Regions from separate parts of the Spirillospora sp. NPDC029432 genome, predicted to be linked through region 2. Evidence: predicted binding sites of a transcription regulator. Region 2 holds the regulator's gene; each other region holds the start of a gene.
The links. The regulator LexA, encoded in region 2, represses DNA repair genes until DNA is damaged. The targets are predictions, from matches to a motif close to TCGAACANNTGTTCGA.
Positions count from the first base shown of each region.

Region 1: AB0881_RS41335 (Rv2578c family radical SAM protein) is a predicted target of LexA. The motif match lies at 2,310-2,325, and genes of this name have one in related genera.
Region 3: AB0881_RS29915 (SAV_6107 family HEPN domain-containing protein) is a predicted target of LexA. The motif match lies at 2,193-2,208, and genes of this name have one in related genera.

Region 1 covers NZ_JBEZWH010000134.1:2,861-7,819, reverse strand. The annotation lists gene AB0881_RS41340 (glycosyltransferase family 2 protein) at 1-546, opposite strand, end outside; gene AB0881_RS41335 (Rv2578c family radical SAM protein) at 632-2,278, opposite strand; gene AB0881_RS41330 (family 10 glycosylhydrolase) at 2,415-4,004, shown strand; gene AB0881_RS41325 (DUF3040 domain-containing protein) at 4,062-4,292, shown strand; gene AB0881_RS41320 (ATP-binding protein) at 4,744-4,959, shown strand, end outside.
Region 2 covers NZ_JBEZWH010000027.1:74,784-79,742, reverse strand. The annotation lists gene AB0881_RS22095 (MFS transporter) at 1-1,585, opposite strand, end outside; gene AB0881_RS22090 (LysM peptidoglycan-binding domain-containing protein) at 1,676-2,194, opposite strand; gene lexA (transcriptional repressor LexA) at 2,392-3,093, shown strand; gene leuS (leucine--tRNA ligase) at 3,419-4,959, opposite strand, start outside.
Region 3 covers NZ_JBEZWH010000049.1:48,683-53,641, forward strand. The annotation lists gene AB0881_RS29910 (MFS transporter) at 1-889, opposite strand, end outside; gene AB0881_RS29915 (SAV_6107 family HEPN domain-containing protein) at 1,578-2,069, opposite strand; gene AB0881_RS29920 (L,D-transpeptidase family protein) at 2,263-3,027, opposite strand; gene AB0881_RS29925 (YbaK/EbsC family protein) at 3,100-3,573, shown strand; gene AB0881_RS29930 (arsenate reductase family protein) at 3,570-3,929, shown strand; gene AB0881_RS29935 (hypothetical protein) at 3,972-4,790, shown strand; gene AB0881_RS29940 (hypothetical protein) at 4,792-4,959, shown strand, end outside.

The DNA.
Region 1 (4,959 bases), on a different contig from region 2:
GATCTCGAAACCCGTCGACCGCAGCGCCAGCCGCGGCACCGCCGAACGCCGCAGCGCCACGTACCCGTAGCACAGGTCCGTCCACCCCGCCCGGTACAGCACGTTCGCCGCCCGGGTCAGCCACCGGTTGCCCGCCCGGCGCAGCAGCGTCAGATCCCGCGAACCGCCCCCGCACGCGTACCGCGTGCCCTTGACGAAGTCGAAGCCCCGCGCCACCAGCGCCACGAACGCCGGGATCTCGGCCGGGTCCATGCTGCCGTCGGCGTCCAGCATCACGATCACGTCACCGGACGCGGCCGCGAACCCCGCCCGCAGCGCGTCGCCCTTCCCGCGCGGCGGCCGCGACAGGACCACCGCGTCGGGACGCAGCGCCGCCGCCAACTCCGCCGACCCGTCACCCGACTCGCCGTCCACGATCACGACCTCGTCCACCCCGTGCAGCCGCGGCAGCAGCCAGCGCAGGTTGTCGGCCTCGTTCAGCGTCGGGACCACCGCCGTCACCGTCGGGCGTGCTCCCGGGTGCGCGGTCGTTTCGATGGCGTTCATGGCCGGCTCCGTGGCGTGGAGGACTGGACGCACGTTTAGACGACCCGCCCGCCGCCCGGCGTTCGGAAGAATCTTGACGATTTCTTTACATCGGGAGGGTGAGCTGCTCGGCCGCCCGCCCGGCCGGCGGGGACGGCGGCGGCGCGCCGCGGCGCGGACGCGCGCGGCGGCCGATGCCGTACCGGCGCGCCAGCTCCGCCACCTGCCCGGCGATCCGCTCCTGGTACCCGCGGGGCGCGTAGGCGCCGCCCCGGTACAGCCGCGCGTACGGGACCACCAGGTCCCGGTGGTGCTCGCGCAGCCACGACAGGAACCACTCCCGCGCCCCCGGCCGCAGATGCAGCACGATCGGCGACACCGACGTCGCGCCCGCCTCGGCCGCCCGCGCCACCACCGCCTCCAGCCGCGCCGGCGAGTCCGACAGGTACGGCAGCACCGGCCCCATCAGCACCCCGCACTCCAGTCCCGCACCGGTCAGCGCCGCGCACACCTCCAGCCGCCGCTCCGGCGCCGGCGTGCCCGGCTCCACCAGCCGCGCCAGGTCCCGGTCCAGGGACCCCACCGACACCGCCGTGCCCACCTCCGCGCGCTCGGCCGCCTCCGCCAGCAGCGGCACGTCCCGCAGGATCAGCGCGCCCTTGGTCAGGATCGAGAACGGGTTGCCCGCGTCCCGCAGCGCCCCGATGATCCCCGGCATCAGCCGGTAGCGGCCCTCGGCCCGCTGGTAGCAATCCACGTTGGTGCCCATCGCGATGTGCTCGCCCCGCCACCGCGGCGCCGCCAGCTCCCGCCGCAGCCGCTCGGCCGCGTTCACCTTCACCACGATCCGCGAGTCGAAGTCGGCGCCCGAATCCAGATCCAGGTACTCGTGCGTCTTGCGCGCGAAGCAGTTGTGCGACACCACCCCGCCCGCCACGAAGTCGCCCGTGCCGGTCGTGATGTCGAACATCTCCCGCTCGCACCCCAGCGCCTCGACCGACACCACCGCCACCGACGCCCACGCCTCCACCAGCGCCCCCGCCGCCGGAGCCGCCCCCGGGGCCGCCTCGCGTATCCCGGCCGCGACACCCTCACCCGCCGAATCGCCCGCGGGCAGCCCGGACGGCGCCACGGCGGGTGACATCGCCCACTCCCGCGGCCCGCGCCGCCCCGGCACCGGCGGCGCGCCCACCGCGACCAGCCGGTCCCCGGCCTCCAGCGCCGGCCGCGCCCGCCCGTGCGCGTCGTGACCGGCGGTGTAGCGCCAGCCGTCCACGCCCAGGAACCGGTGGTCGCCGCTGCACACCAGCTCGGTGCCGCCCGCCAGCGTGACCCGGTACGCGCGCCTGACCGTCCGCCAGTGGTCGAACACCTCCGTCACCACCCACCGCCGGCCCAGCCCCGTGCGCCGCGTCCCGTAGACGCGGTCGCCCGGCCGCAGGTCCCGGATCGGGCGCGTCCGGCCGCCGGCCAGCAGCACCGGCGTCGCGCCGTCCAGGCAGTACGAGCACGCGTGCGAGCAGCCCCGGTACGGGTTCACCGTCCACCGGAACGGCACCCGTGACGCCGCCGGCACCTTGTTGATCACCGACCGGGCGTGCACCTCGTAGAACGTCATCCCGCGGAACCCCGGCGTGTCGAACGTCCGCGCCACCGCGCCCCGCTCGATCAGCGGCAGCCCCGGCCCCGCGCCGCCGCCCGCACCCGCCGCGTTCCCCTCGTCCCCCGCCAGCCGCAGATGGTCCCAGCGCATGTGAAGATCCCCCTCCTCGACGCTCGCACAATAGAACTGGTGTTCGATGAAGTGCAAGCGAGCCGGGCCCGCGCCGCATGGCGACATCGCCGTTCCGTCCATGGCATCGCTACGGGTGCGTAACAATGGCTCGTCTATGGCCAGACGAACGGGGATCATCACCAGGACCGCCGCCGCGGCGCTCACCGCGGGGGCGCTGACAGCGTGCCTGCCCGCCAGCGGCACCGACGACGGGCCCGGGGCGGTACCGCCCGGCGCCAAGGCCGAATGCCCGGCCGTCAAGGCGCCCGGCGACTCCCGGCACCGCCAGCTGCGCGGCATGTGGATCGCCACCGTCGGCGGTATCGACTGGCCCAAGGGCAAGACCGAGAAGGGCCAGAAGGACGACTACCGGCGGCTCCTCGACACCGCCCAGGCGATGAACCTCAACGCCGTCTTCGTCCAGATCCGCCCGAACTCCGATGCCTTCTACCCCTCGCCGTACGAGCCGTGGTCGCAGTGGATCACCGGCACCCCCGGCAAGGACCCCGGCTACGACGTGCTCGGCTTCATGCTCAAGGAGGCCCACGCGCGCGGCCTGGAGTTCCACGCCTGGTTCAACCCGTACCGCATCAGCCGCCAGGCCGACCTCAACAAGCTCGCGCCCAACAGCCCCGCCCGCAAGCACCCCGACTGGGTCCGCAAGTACGGCAAGGGCCTGTGGTACGACCCGGGCCTGCCCCAGGTCCGCGAACTGGCCACCAACGCCGTCATGGACGTCGTCCGCAAGTACGACATCGACGCCGTCCACTTCGACGACTACTTCTACCCCTATCCCGAAGGCGGCGCCGAGTACCCCGACCAGGCCACCTACAAGACCTATGGCCAGGGCCTGAGCAAGGCCGACTGGCGCCGCCGCAACGTCGACACCCTCGTCCGCGACCTCTCCGGCGCCATCCACAAGGCCAAGCCGCACGTGCGGTTCGGCATCAGCCCGTTCGGCGTCTGGCGCAACACCAGGAACGACCGCGCCGGATCGCCCACCGACGGCGCCCTGCAGAGCTACGACGACCAGTACGCCGACACCCGCAAATGGATCAAGGAGGGGTGGATCGACTACGTCACCCCCCAGCTGTACTGGACCATCGGCGACCGGCCCGCCGACTACGCCAAGCTCGTCGACTGGTGGGCCCGCCAGGTCGAGGGCACCGACGTCGAGCTGACCATCGGCCAGGCCGCCTACCGCGTCGGCGAGAGCGGCCCCTGGAAGAAGGCCGGCGAGCTGTCGCGCCATCTCGACCTCAACAAGCGCCACCCCGCCGTCCGCGGCGACGTCTACTTCAGCGCCGCCAGCCTCGCCGGCAACAAGCTGCGCTTCGCCGAACGCCTGCGCAAGGACCACTACGGCCGCCCCGCCATCCCGCCCGTCGTCCGCGGCCGCGGCGGCAAGGCCCCCACGCCCGTCCAGGGCGTCCAGGCCAAGGCCGGCGACGACGGCGTCAAGATCCAGTGGCGGCCCGCCAAGGACGCCGACGCCTACGCCGTCTACCGCGTCGAGGGGCAGAAGCCCGCCTGCGCCCCCGTCGACCCCGCCACCCTCGTCGCCCACATCCGCGAAGGCGGCGGCATCCTCGACCGCGCCGCCAAGCGCGGCACCACCTACACCTACTACGTCACCGCGCTCGACCGGCTCCACCACGAGAGCGCCCCCGCACGCGGCGCGACCGTCGCCGCCGCCGGGGGATAATGATCATGGTGCCGGGGGAAGAACAAGGCACGTGAACGCCCCCCGGAGGTAAAGAGCATGGCGCTGTCGATGGAGGAGCGGCGGATCCTCGCGCAGATCGAGGTCCACCTCAGCGAGGACGACCCGCGGCTGGCCCATCGTTTCTCGAAACTCGGAAAAGCCGACAGGGCCGCCAGGACCGCCAGGCCACGGCGCCCCCGCCGGATCCGCGTCATCGCCGCCGTGGCGGTCGCCGTGATCGGCGTGCTCACCGCCGTCGCCGCGGCGGCCGTCACCGCCTTCTCCTAGCTCCTCCCGAGCGCCGCCGACGCTCGACCCCGCGAAGAGAACACCCGGAAACACGCCAGGCCCCGGCGAGATCGATGATCTCGCCGGGGCCTGAACGTCAAGGCCGGTGTGGTGGTCGCCTCACGGCGAAAGGCACAACGGGGCTCCTGCCCGGACCGTACGGCCCGTCGGTATTCCTCGAAGGCTAAGGGTAGAGCCCGGGGGACACATGCCACACCGACATCACCCACCATAACGGCATCCAAGGGGTGCTCATTCCACATCTAGCCGCCCGTCCCCGATCACCTGTCCCCGCGGTGAGGCCGGCCTGGACCCGTGCACCGCCGTCCCGGGCGTTGCGTCCACATTGGTGAAGGGTGCCCGCACGCGCCCGGACCGTCCGGGACGGGGAACATCTCCGGCGGCCGCGGCGACCGGCACGGATGGTCGCACGAGCTGAGGAGACGGGGCATTGACCGCGAGCCACGAACCACCACACCGCCGCACCGCCCGCTGGCGGCTGCCCCACGCCCCCGCCAGCGCCGCCGACGCCCGCGCCCTCACCGCACGCACCCTCACCGGCTGGAACGCCGGCACCCCCGAGGACCGCGACGACGTCGTCCTCATGGTCGACGAACTCGTCACCAACGCCGTCGTCCACGGCCGCGGCCCCGTCCGCCTCCGGCTG
Region 2 (4,959 bases):
CGTCGGCGGGGACGGGCCCCGGCCGCTCGGCGGGCTCGGACCCGGGCTCGGTGCCGGGCTCGGGCTCGCGCTCGGCGCCGATCGGCGGTACGCGGCGCAGCAGCACGGCGATCAGCACGGCCATCGCGGCCAGCAGCACGGCGCTCCCGAAGGCGACCGCGTGCAGCCCGGTGGTGAACGCCGCGCGAGCCGACTCCAGCAGCGCCTCACCGGCGGGGGAGGGAAGACTACCGGCCTGCGCCACGGCACCCGCCAGACTCTCCCCCGCCGCGCCCGGCGCGTCCATCAGGGACCGGTAGAGGACCGTGCCGGCGCTGCCGAGGAGCGCGATGCCGAGCGCGAACCCGAACTCGCCGCTGGTCTCGTTCATGGCCGCCGCCGAACCGGCCCGCTCCTGCGGCACGGAGCCGACCACCAGGTCGGCCGCCAGCGTGACCAGCGGGCCCGAGCCCAGCCCGATCAGCCCCCAGCCGGTGATCAGCAGGACCGGGTCGCGGTCCGTCCCGACCTGGGTCAGCAGCAGCAGCCCCCAGACCGACACGGCCATCCCGGCCGCGATGAGCCGCGCCGGGCGGATCCGCCGGGCCAGCAGCGGGGAGATCTGGAAGCCCAGCGTGTTGGCGCCGAGCGCGGGCAGCATCCACAGCGCGGCGGCCTGCGGGGACAGGCCCTGCACCAGCTGGAGGTGCTGGGTCAGGAACATCATGATCGCGCCGCCCAGCAGCGTCGCCGCCAGCGTGCCGCCCAGGGCGGCGCCGAACTCCCGGTTGCGGAACAGCCGCAGGTCGATCAGCGGGTCGGCGAGCCGCCGCTGCCGCCGGACGAAGAGCGCGCCGGCGGCGAGCCCGGCGCCCAGCACGGCGACGGGCAGCGCCCCCGGGGCGTGCGCCAGCTCCTTGATCCCGTACACGGCCGGCAGGATCGCCGCCAGCGACAGCGCCACGCTGGCCAGGTCGATCCGGCCCGCGCCGGGGGCGCGGTACTCGGGCAGCAGCAGCGGACCGAGCACCAGCAGCAGGACGGCCGCGGGCACGCCGAGCAGGAACGCCGACCCCCACCAGAAGTGCCCGATCAGCAGCCCGCCCACGACCGGCCCGAGCGCGGCGCCGCCCATGACGCCGACCAGCCACACGCCGATCGCCAGCGACCGCTGCCGCGGGTCGCGGAACATCGTGCCGATCAGCGACAGCGTCGAGGGCGCCAGGGTGGCCCCGGCCACGCCCAGCAGCGCCCGCGCCGCGATCAGCAGCTCGGGGGTCGGCGCGTACGCGGCCACCACCGAGGCGGTGCCGAACGCGGCCGCCCCGATCAGCAGCAGCCGGCGGCGCCCGATCCGGTCGCCCAGCCCGCCCATCGTGATCAGGAACCCGGACAGCAGGAAGCCGTAGACGTCCATGATCCACAGCTGCTGGGTGGCGGTCGCGCCCAGGTCCGCGCTCAGGTGCGGCAGCGCCAGCAGCAGGACGAAGACATCGATCGAGACCATCAGCGCGATCAGGACGAGGACGGCGAGTCCCGCCCATTCGCGCCGGCCGGCCCTGGCCTGCGCGGCGTGCGCGGTGTCTGTGCGGGTGTGCGGCTCCATGGCGCCCCCTCCTCCTGGCGCCCCCTGCGGGCGCCGTTCACGAAGGGGTCGGAGCCGGCGCGGCGTTCTCTACACGCCGCGCCGAAAAATCTAGCGGGCCGGCATGCGCAGCTCCTGGCCCGGCTGGATGAACGTGCCGGCGAGCCCGTTCAGGTCGATGATGCGGCGCACCGTGACCCGCGGGTCGCCGTCCGGGTCGTCCCGGGAGGCGATCTCCCAGAGCGTCTCGCCGGGCTCGACCACCACGGTCCGGGCCCGGTCGCCCCGGTCGGCCTCGTCGGACATGCGCTGGGCGGGCCGCTCGGTGCCGTCGCCCGCGCTGGCGCCCAGCCCCGCGGTGAGCCAGAACGTCACCAGCAGCCCGGTCGCCACGGTCCCGATCAGCACGCCGCGGCCGCGCCTGGTCAGCCGCAGCGGCGGCGGCCCGGCGGGACGCCCGGCGCCCTCTACGCGCCCGGCGCGCCCGGCGCGGCCAGTGTGGCCGGCGTGGCCGGCGTGGCCGGCGTGGCCGGCGTGGCCGGTGAGCCTTTCCGCCACTTCGTCCGGTCTCTTCGGGGCGGTCATCGGGGCATCGGTCCTGTCGCGCGTCCCCTCGGGCGACCCCGCCATCTCGGCCCTCCTGCGGTCAGCCGTGCACTCCCCCGCGTTCGAATGCATTTTCGATCGAACGCCTGTACGATGTTGTACATCAATCCGGGGGCGAAACGCGAGGACATTCTTCGAACAATTGTTTGATCATCGGGTGCGGACGCGATAACGTGCCATGACAAGGAGTGACGGATCCAGCGCCGGGGAGGCGACGAGCGATGAGCAAGGTCCGGGAGCTGCCCGACGGCCCTGGGGACGAGAGCGGTCTCACCCAGCGGCAGCGCATGGTGCTGGAAGTCATCCGCGACTCGGTCCAGCGCCGCGGCTACCCGCCGTCGATGCGCGAGATCGGCGAGGCGGTCGGCCTGACCAGCACCTCCAGCGTCTCGCACCAGCTGCGCGCCCTGCAGCGCAAGGGCTACCTCCGGCGCGACCCCAACCGCCCCCGCGCCGTCGAGGTCCGGGTCCCCGGCACCACCCCGGTCCGCACCGACGATGAGGCGTTCGAGGCCCCCGGCACGGCCGCCGAGACCGCGACCCGCCCGGCGCCCGCCTACGTCCCCCTGGTCGGCCGCATCGCCGCCGGTGGCCCGATCCTGGCCGAGGAGGCCGTCGAGGACGTCTTCACGCTGCCCAAGCAGCTGGTCGGCGAGGGCACCCACTTCCTGCTGAAGGTGACCGGTGACTCGATGATCGAGGCCGCCATCGCCGACGGCGACTGGGTCGTGGTCCGGCAGCAGCCGGTCGCCGAGCAGGGCGACATCGTCGCCGCCATGATCGACGGCGAGGCGACGGTGAAGACCTTCAAGCGCCGCGACGGGCACATCTGGCTGATGCCGCAGAACCCCGCCTACGAGCCGATCCCGGGCGACGAGGCCTCCGTCCTCGGTCGCGTCGTAGCGGTCCTGCGCAAGATGTGACACTTCCATGTGACTCCCGCATCTGACCCCCGCGTCGGACTGCCCCCGCCTGCTGTATGTGATCTGTCGTGACCGCCCGGGAACGCGGCGTAAGCCGCGTCCCCGGGCGGTCGTGTCTTCGTGTCCTCCGGCCCGGGCCCGCCGCCCCCGCGGCGGTGCCGTGACCGTTTCCTCGGCTGCCTCGGCGCTCCCCAGCGCCTCTTCGAGCTCTCGGGGACCCTGACCCGCGAGTCCCCGTCAGGGCCGCTCCGGCGGCACCGGAACGGGTCCGGTGCCGCCCGAGCGAACCTGGTATGACCTGGTACGACCTGGTGCGCCGTCCCCGTCAGGCGGGGACGATGTTGACGATCTTGGGCGCGCGGACGATGACCTTGCGGATGCCGCGGCCGGCCAGCGCTTCCTTGATCTTGGCGGACTCCAGGGCCTGCCGCTCCAGGTCCGCCGGGTCGATGCCGGGCGAGACCTCCAGCCGGTCGCGGACCTTGCCGGCGACCTGGACGACGCAGGTCACCGACTCCTGGACCAGCAGCGCCGGATCGGCCGCGGGCCAGCCGGCGGTGGCGACCGGGGCCTCGTGGCCCAGGATCTCCCACGTCTCGTCGGCGGTGTACGGCGCGAACAGCGACAGCATCACCGTGATCGCCTCGGCGGCCTCCCGGACGGCCGGGTCGGCGGGGCCCGCGCCGCCGTCGATGGCCTTGCGGGTGGCGTTCACCAGCTCCATGATCCGCGAGATCGCCACGTTGAAGCGGCGGACCTCGACCAGGCCGGTGGCCTCCTCGATCGCGTGGTGGGTGGCGCGCCGCAGGTCGGTCGAGCCGGTGGCCGGGTCGGTGCCCACCGGGGCGGTGACCTCGGTGGCGATCCGGTGGACGCGGCTCAGGAACTTGGACATGCCGTGCGGCGACACGTCGGCCCAGTCGATGTCGTCCTCGGGCGGGCCGGAGAACAGCATCGCCAGCCGGACGACGTCGACGCCGAACTCGTCGATCTGGGCGCCCAGGTCGACCATGTTGCCCAGCGACTTCGACATCGCCTTGCCGTTCAGGATGACCTGGCCCTGGTTGAGCAGCCGGGTGAACGGCTCGGTGAAGTCCACCATGCCCATGTCGTACAGGACCTTGGTGAAGAACCGGCTGTACAGCAGGTGCAGGATCGCGTGCTCGACACCGCCGGTGTACTGGTCGACGGGCATCCAGCGGCGGACCTGCTCGACGTCGAACGGGCCCTCGGTGTAGCCGGGCGAGCAGTAGCGGAAGTAGTACCAGGACGAGTCGACGAAGGTGTCCATGGTGTCGGTGTCGCGCCTGGCGGCCCCGCCGCACTTGGGGCACTCGGTGTTCACCCAGGCGGCGTTGGACGCCAGCGGCGAGGTGCCCTTGGGGGCCAGGTCGGAGCCGCGCATGTCGTCGGGCAGCCGGACGGGCAGCTGGTCGTCCGGGACGGGGACCTCGCCGCAGGCGTCGCAGTGCACGATCGGGATCGGGCAGCCCCAGAAGCGCTGCCGGGAGACCAGCCAGTCGCGCAGCCGGAAGTTGACGGCGGCCTTGCCCAGGCCCTTGCCGGCCAGGATCCCGGTGATCCGCTCGATCGCGTCGGCCTTGGCCAGCCCGTCGATCGGGCCGGAGTTGACGATCCGGCCGTCGCCGGCGGTGGCCACGCCGCTCGCGGCCGGGTCGGTCTCGCCGGTCTCGACGACGACGCGGACGGGCAGCCCGAACTTCAGCGCGAAGTCCAGGTCCCGCTGGTCGTGCGCCGGCACCGCCATGATCGCGCCGTGCCCGTACTCGGCCAGCACGTAGTCGGAGGCCCAGACGGGGATCCGCTCGCCGTTGACCGGGTTGACCGCGTACCGGCCCAGGAACA
Region 3 (4,959 bases), on a different contig from region 2:
ACCCGAACCCGTCCTCCTCGGGCAGCTGCACCATCAGCGGGAACAGCAGCCCGCCCGCCATCAGCGCGTACCCGGAGAGCAGCGAGCCCGCGTTGGCCGTCCAGACCCCCCGTGTCCGCATCACCCGCAGATCCACCAGCGGCTCGGCGACCCGCCGCTCCACGACCAGCCACACCGCGAAGACGAGGACGCCCCCGCCCACCAGCGCCAGCACACCCGGGGAGCCCCACCCCCAGTCCATCCCCTGGGTCAGCGCCGTCAGCAGGGCGACCAGCCATCCCGCGAAGAGGAGCGAGCCCCACCAGTCGACGCGCGCGTCCCGCGTCCCCCGCGTCGCTGGAACGATCCACCACGCCGCCACGATCCCCGGCACCAGCCCCGCCACCGGGAACCACAGCAGCCACCGCCAGCCCAGATGGTCGATGACCGGCCCGGCCAGCACCCACGACACCGCGCCGCCCAGCCCGAGCATCGACGACATCAGCCCGACCGCCGACGCGGTCCGCTCCGGCGGATACACCTCGCGGATGATCGTGTACGCCAGCGGGAAGACGCCTCCGCCGACCCCGCTCAGCGCCCGGCCGGCCAGCATCACCCCGAGCGACCCGGCCGACGCCGCCAGGACCATCCCCGCCACCGCGACGACCAGCACGGCCAGAAGGACCCGGCGCGGCCCGTACAGATCTCCCAGCCGCCCCGCCACCGGCGTGCAGACCGCGGCCGACAGCGTCATGGCCGTCAGCGTCCACGCGGCCCCGGCCGCCGTGGTGTCCAGCCCCCGCTGCAGGAGCGGCAGCGCCGGCGTCATCACGCCCATCGCCAGCGAGTAGGCCATGACCCCGAGAAAGGCCAGCAGCGGCACCAGTCCCCGCCCGCCACGCGCCGCCAACGCCCCTCCTCGCCACCGGCCCCAACATTCTCATACCGCCGATTTCCCCCAACGCCCAGTCCCACTGACCAACACCGCCGGAACGGGCTCTCCGGCGGCACCGGCCGGCGAGGCGACCAGCCGGAGGTCGGCCAGAAGAAAGAACCCGGCCGAGGCCATGAGGACTCGGCCGCCGCGCGAGCGTCCTTCCCGTCCGGAGGAGGTGATGCCGAAGGTGAGGCCCAGCGGCCGGAGCCCGGAGGACGCATTCGCCGTCGGCTCGTCGCAAGGCGAGGCAGAGAGCGCCCGCCCGGCCGGACAACGGAGATCCCGCCCTGGCCCGGCCCGGCCCCAGACGGGCGTTCTGCGCGAACGCCGCGGGCGGGAGGACTCAGCGGGCGAATCTGGCGGGCGCACTCGGGGCGGGGCGGGCCGGGGCGCCGGGGCCTGGGGAAGGGAGGTGGCTCGGCGCCCCGGCGCGGTGCGGCCGGGGCGTAAGGGGAGGGGCCTCGGCCGCTCGGTGGGACGTGTTCACGGCGGGCCCGCTCTCCGCGATCGCGCGCGAAGCCGGTTCCGAGCCCGCGAGGAACCGGTCGCGAAGCCAGGCGTCAAGGCGAGTTCGGAGCGATGCCGACGATCGCGAGGCGCCGCCGAAGGAAGGCCGTCGAGGCCTGACGCCAAGGCGTCTCAGCGTCTCACATGAACACGGTCAGCTGGCTTCGGGGATGGGCAGGGTCGGCTGGCCGGGGACGCCCAGGGTGTCCTCGACGAGGGTGACGAAGACCTCGGCGTCGTGGAGGAGCTCGTCGGCCTCGCGGGACGTGACGGCGCTGGGCAGGCCGGCCTCGGCGGCGGCGCGCTTGTCGGCGCCGGCGGCGAAGAAGGCGGCCCATTCGCGCAGAGCCGGCTCGGCCTCGGGGAGCAGCACCCACACGCTGCGGGGGCGGCCGCGGTGGTGGGTGTCGCGGGGCTCCTTGGACGCCAGCACCGCGGCGGCGGCGCGCAGCGCGGACAGGTGCGCGCAGACGTAGCGGACCGCGGGCGTGGTGGCCTCGGCGGCCTCGGCCAGGCCCATGCGGGCGGCGTGCAGCTGGCCGACCGCGGTCTGGGCCGGGCGCGGCGCCGGCAGCGCGCGCGGGCGGGGGCTCGGCATGCGCTGGGCAGAAGAGTGGAGACCGTGTGCGGTCATCGTTCCGGACATGACTGCCTCCTTCCGGGCTCGGGCCGGCCGGGCGGAGAGCTTCCCCTCACTCCGCCCGGCCGTCCGTCCCGCCGTCTCTGGCGGGGACGTCGCCCTGGCACGGTCCGCGAGTCCCGTACCACCTCGAACATAAGTTCGACGCATTCACAGTAAACCGTCCTGACGCCGATTCGTCAACGTGTTCGAACGAGTGTCACTTCGGGCGTCGAACATGGACGGGCGCGCCGGTCTTCACCAGGTCGGGGAAGTACTCGGCGATGTGCATCGGGAGGCGGACGCAGCCGTGCGAGGCCGGGTACCGGGGGACGTCGAGGGCGCCGTGGAACGCGATGCCGCCGTTGAAGTAGATCGGGTTGTAGAGGCGGCCGAGGGGCGAGACCTCCCAGCCGGACGCGCGGCGGCCCGTAAGGAAGTCGCCGGTGCCGGTGGTGGCGTAGCGGCAGCGGGCGACCGTGGCGCCGCGGTCCTTGGCGCAGTAGTACTCGCCGGAGCCCGAGGAGATGTGGGAGATCAGCCTGGGCCTGCCGTCCCGGTAGACGACGAGGTACTGGCGGCGCAGGTCGACGTCGACGCGGTCGGCCTCGCGGCGCTTGGCCATGGGACGCGGCGGGCGCGGCGCGTCCAGGGCGGCCCAGGTCTTCGCGCCGACGGTGCTGTTGACCTTGAGGCCGTTGACCTTCTTGAACGCCCACACGGCCATCTGGCTGGAGATCCCGTACCTGCCGTCGGCCTTGCCGGGGTCGTAGCCGAGGTCCTTGAGGCGTTTCTGCAGCCGTTCGACGTCCGCTCCCTTGGCTCCGGCCTTGAGGGTGCGGGGCGGCGGCTTGGGGGCGGGGGTCGTGGTCGTCGGGGAGGCGGTGGGGGTGTTCGCCTGCTCGGCGGCCGGCTTGTCGTCCGCGCAGCCCGCGAGCAACAGGGCTCCGCCGGTGAGCAGTGCAATGCCGCGCTTCATGCTCATGTGGCTCCTCGCGTCATCCCCTTTGGACGCGCGTGCCCGCGGGGAGGATTCCGACACTTTAGAGTGGTCGCCATGCATCCCAACGTCGAACGTGTCGCCCGCGCGCTGCGGGAGTCGGGCGCGGCCGGGGAGGTCGTGGAGCTGCCCGAGCCGGTGCCCACCGCGAAGGCCGCCGCCGAGCAGGTCGGCTGCGAGGTGGGGGCCATCGCCAACAGCCTGATCTTCGACGCGGACGGGGCGCCGCTGCTGGTGCTGACGAGCGGCGCGCACCGGGTCGACACGGCCAAGGTCGCCGCGCTGGTCGGCGCGGCGAAGGTGAAGCGGGCGAGGCCGGAGTTCGTCCGGGAGGCGACCGGGCAGGCGATCGGCGGCGTCGCGCCGGTCGGGCATCCGGCGCCGGTGCGGACGCTGGTGGACGAGTGGCTGGCGAAGTACGACCAGGTCTGGGCGGCCGGCGGGATCCCGCACACGGTGTTCCCGACCTCGTACGATGAACTGCTCCGGATCACCGGCGGCGAGTCCGCGGACGTGGGGATGGACGAATGAGCACCGAACTGTGGCACAACCCGCGCTGTTCCAAGAGCCGGGCGGCGAAGGCGGCGCTGGACGAGGCGGGCGTGGAGTACGTGGAGCGCCGCTACCTGGACGAGCCGCCGACGGCCGAGGAGTTCGCCGCGGTGCTGGAGCGGATCGGCGCCGAGCCGTGGGACGTGGCGCGGCTGAACGAGCCGGTCGCCAAGGAGCTCGGCCTGAAGGACCTGGAGCGCGACCGGGCGCGGTGGATCGAGATCATGGTGGCCAACCCGTCGCTCATCCAGCGGCCGATCGTGCTCGGCGGGAACGGCGCCGCGGTCGTGGCGCGCGACCCGGAGTCGGTCCGCGAGGCCCTCGACAGCGCGTGACGCGGGTGTGATCCTGGTAGCCGGCGAGCGGCGGGAGGGGCGATGACCGGGCAGATGCGGACCGGCCCGGCCGCGCGCGACGCCGACTTCCGCGGCATCGACCCGCCCGCGCTCAACCATCTGATCCGGCAGATGCAGGACGCCGACAACGCGATCCGCGGCTGGCTGAACGGGCACCGCCCGCCGCCGGGCGTCCCCGCCACCGGGTACCGGGAGGCGCAGCGGGTGGCGGAGTGGGCGTCCGGGCAGCTCGGCATGCTGACCCGGCGCTACAACTACGCCGTCACGCATCCCGACCGCGGCGGCGGGGTGGAGGCCCCGGCGGTGCCGGTGCTCCCGGGGACGCCGGGCGGCGGTTCGCCGGCCCCGTCCCCCGGCCCGAGGCCGGTGGAGGCGCCGGCGCGCCCGCGGCCGATCACTCCGGTCGGGGCCGGCGGCGATCTCGGCAACTTCCCGACCCGGCAGGACGCGGCGAAGGCCGCCAGGACGGACGCGCTGGCGGTCGCGGCGGCCGTCCAGGACCGCGAGCCCGTTCCGGAAGCGGTCTGGAAGCACCTGAAGGCCAACGCCGGCGACCCCGACTACACCGAGAAGCTGTACGAGCGGCTCGGCCCGGCCGCGGCGGCCGACCTGCTCAAGGCGGCGGGCGACGACGAGGCGCGGCTGGCGGCCGTGCGGGAGTCGCTCGGCACGGCCAGCCACCACACGGCGATGGACGTGCGGTGGCTGCGGGCGTTCCTGGCGCAGGCCGACCACGCCGAGATCCGGCCGGTGGCGGTGCGGGTGCTGGCCGGGGCGGCGCTCAGCGACCGCACCCGCGAGGCCCTGAACCGGCTCGGCCTGGACCGGAAGGCGGGCTGACATGGCCGCGCCGCCGCCTCCCGGGAGCGTTCCGCCGCCGCTGGACTCGGCCGCGGCGGCCCAGCTCCCGCCGACGGAGCGCCCGAACCCGGCGTACCGCGAGCTCTACCAGGCGTACGCGGACGCCTACGGCGGCATCGACCGGCTCCGCAAGGCCCTCGACCCGGCG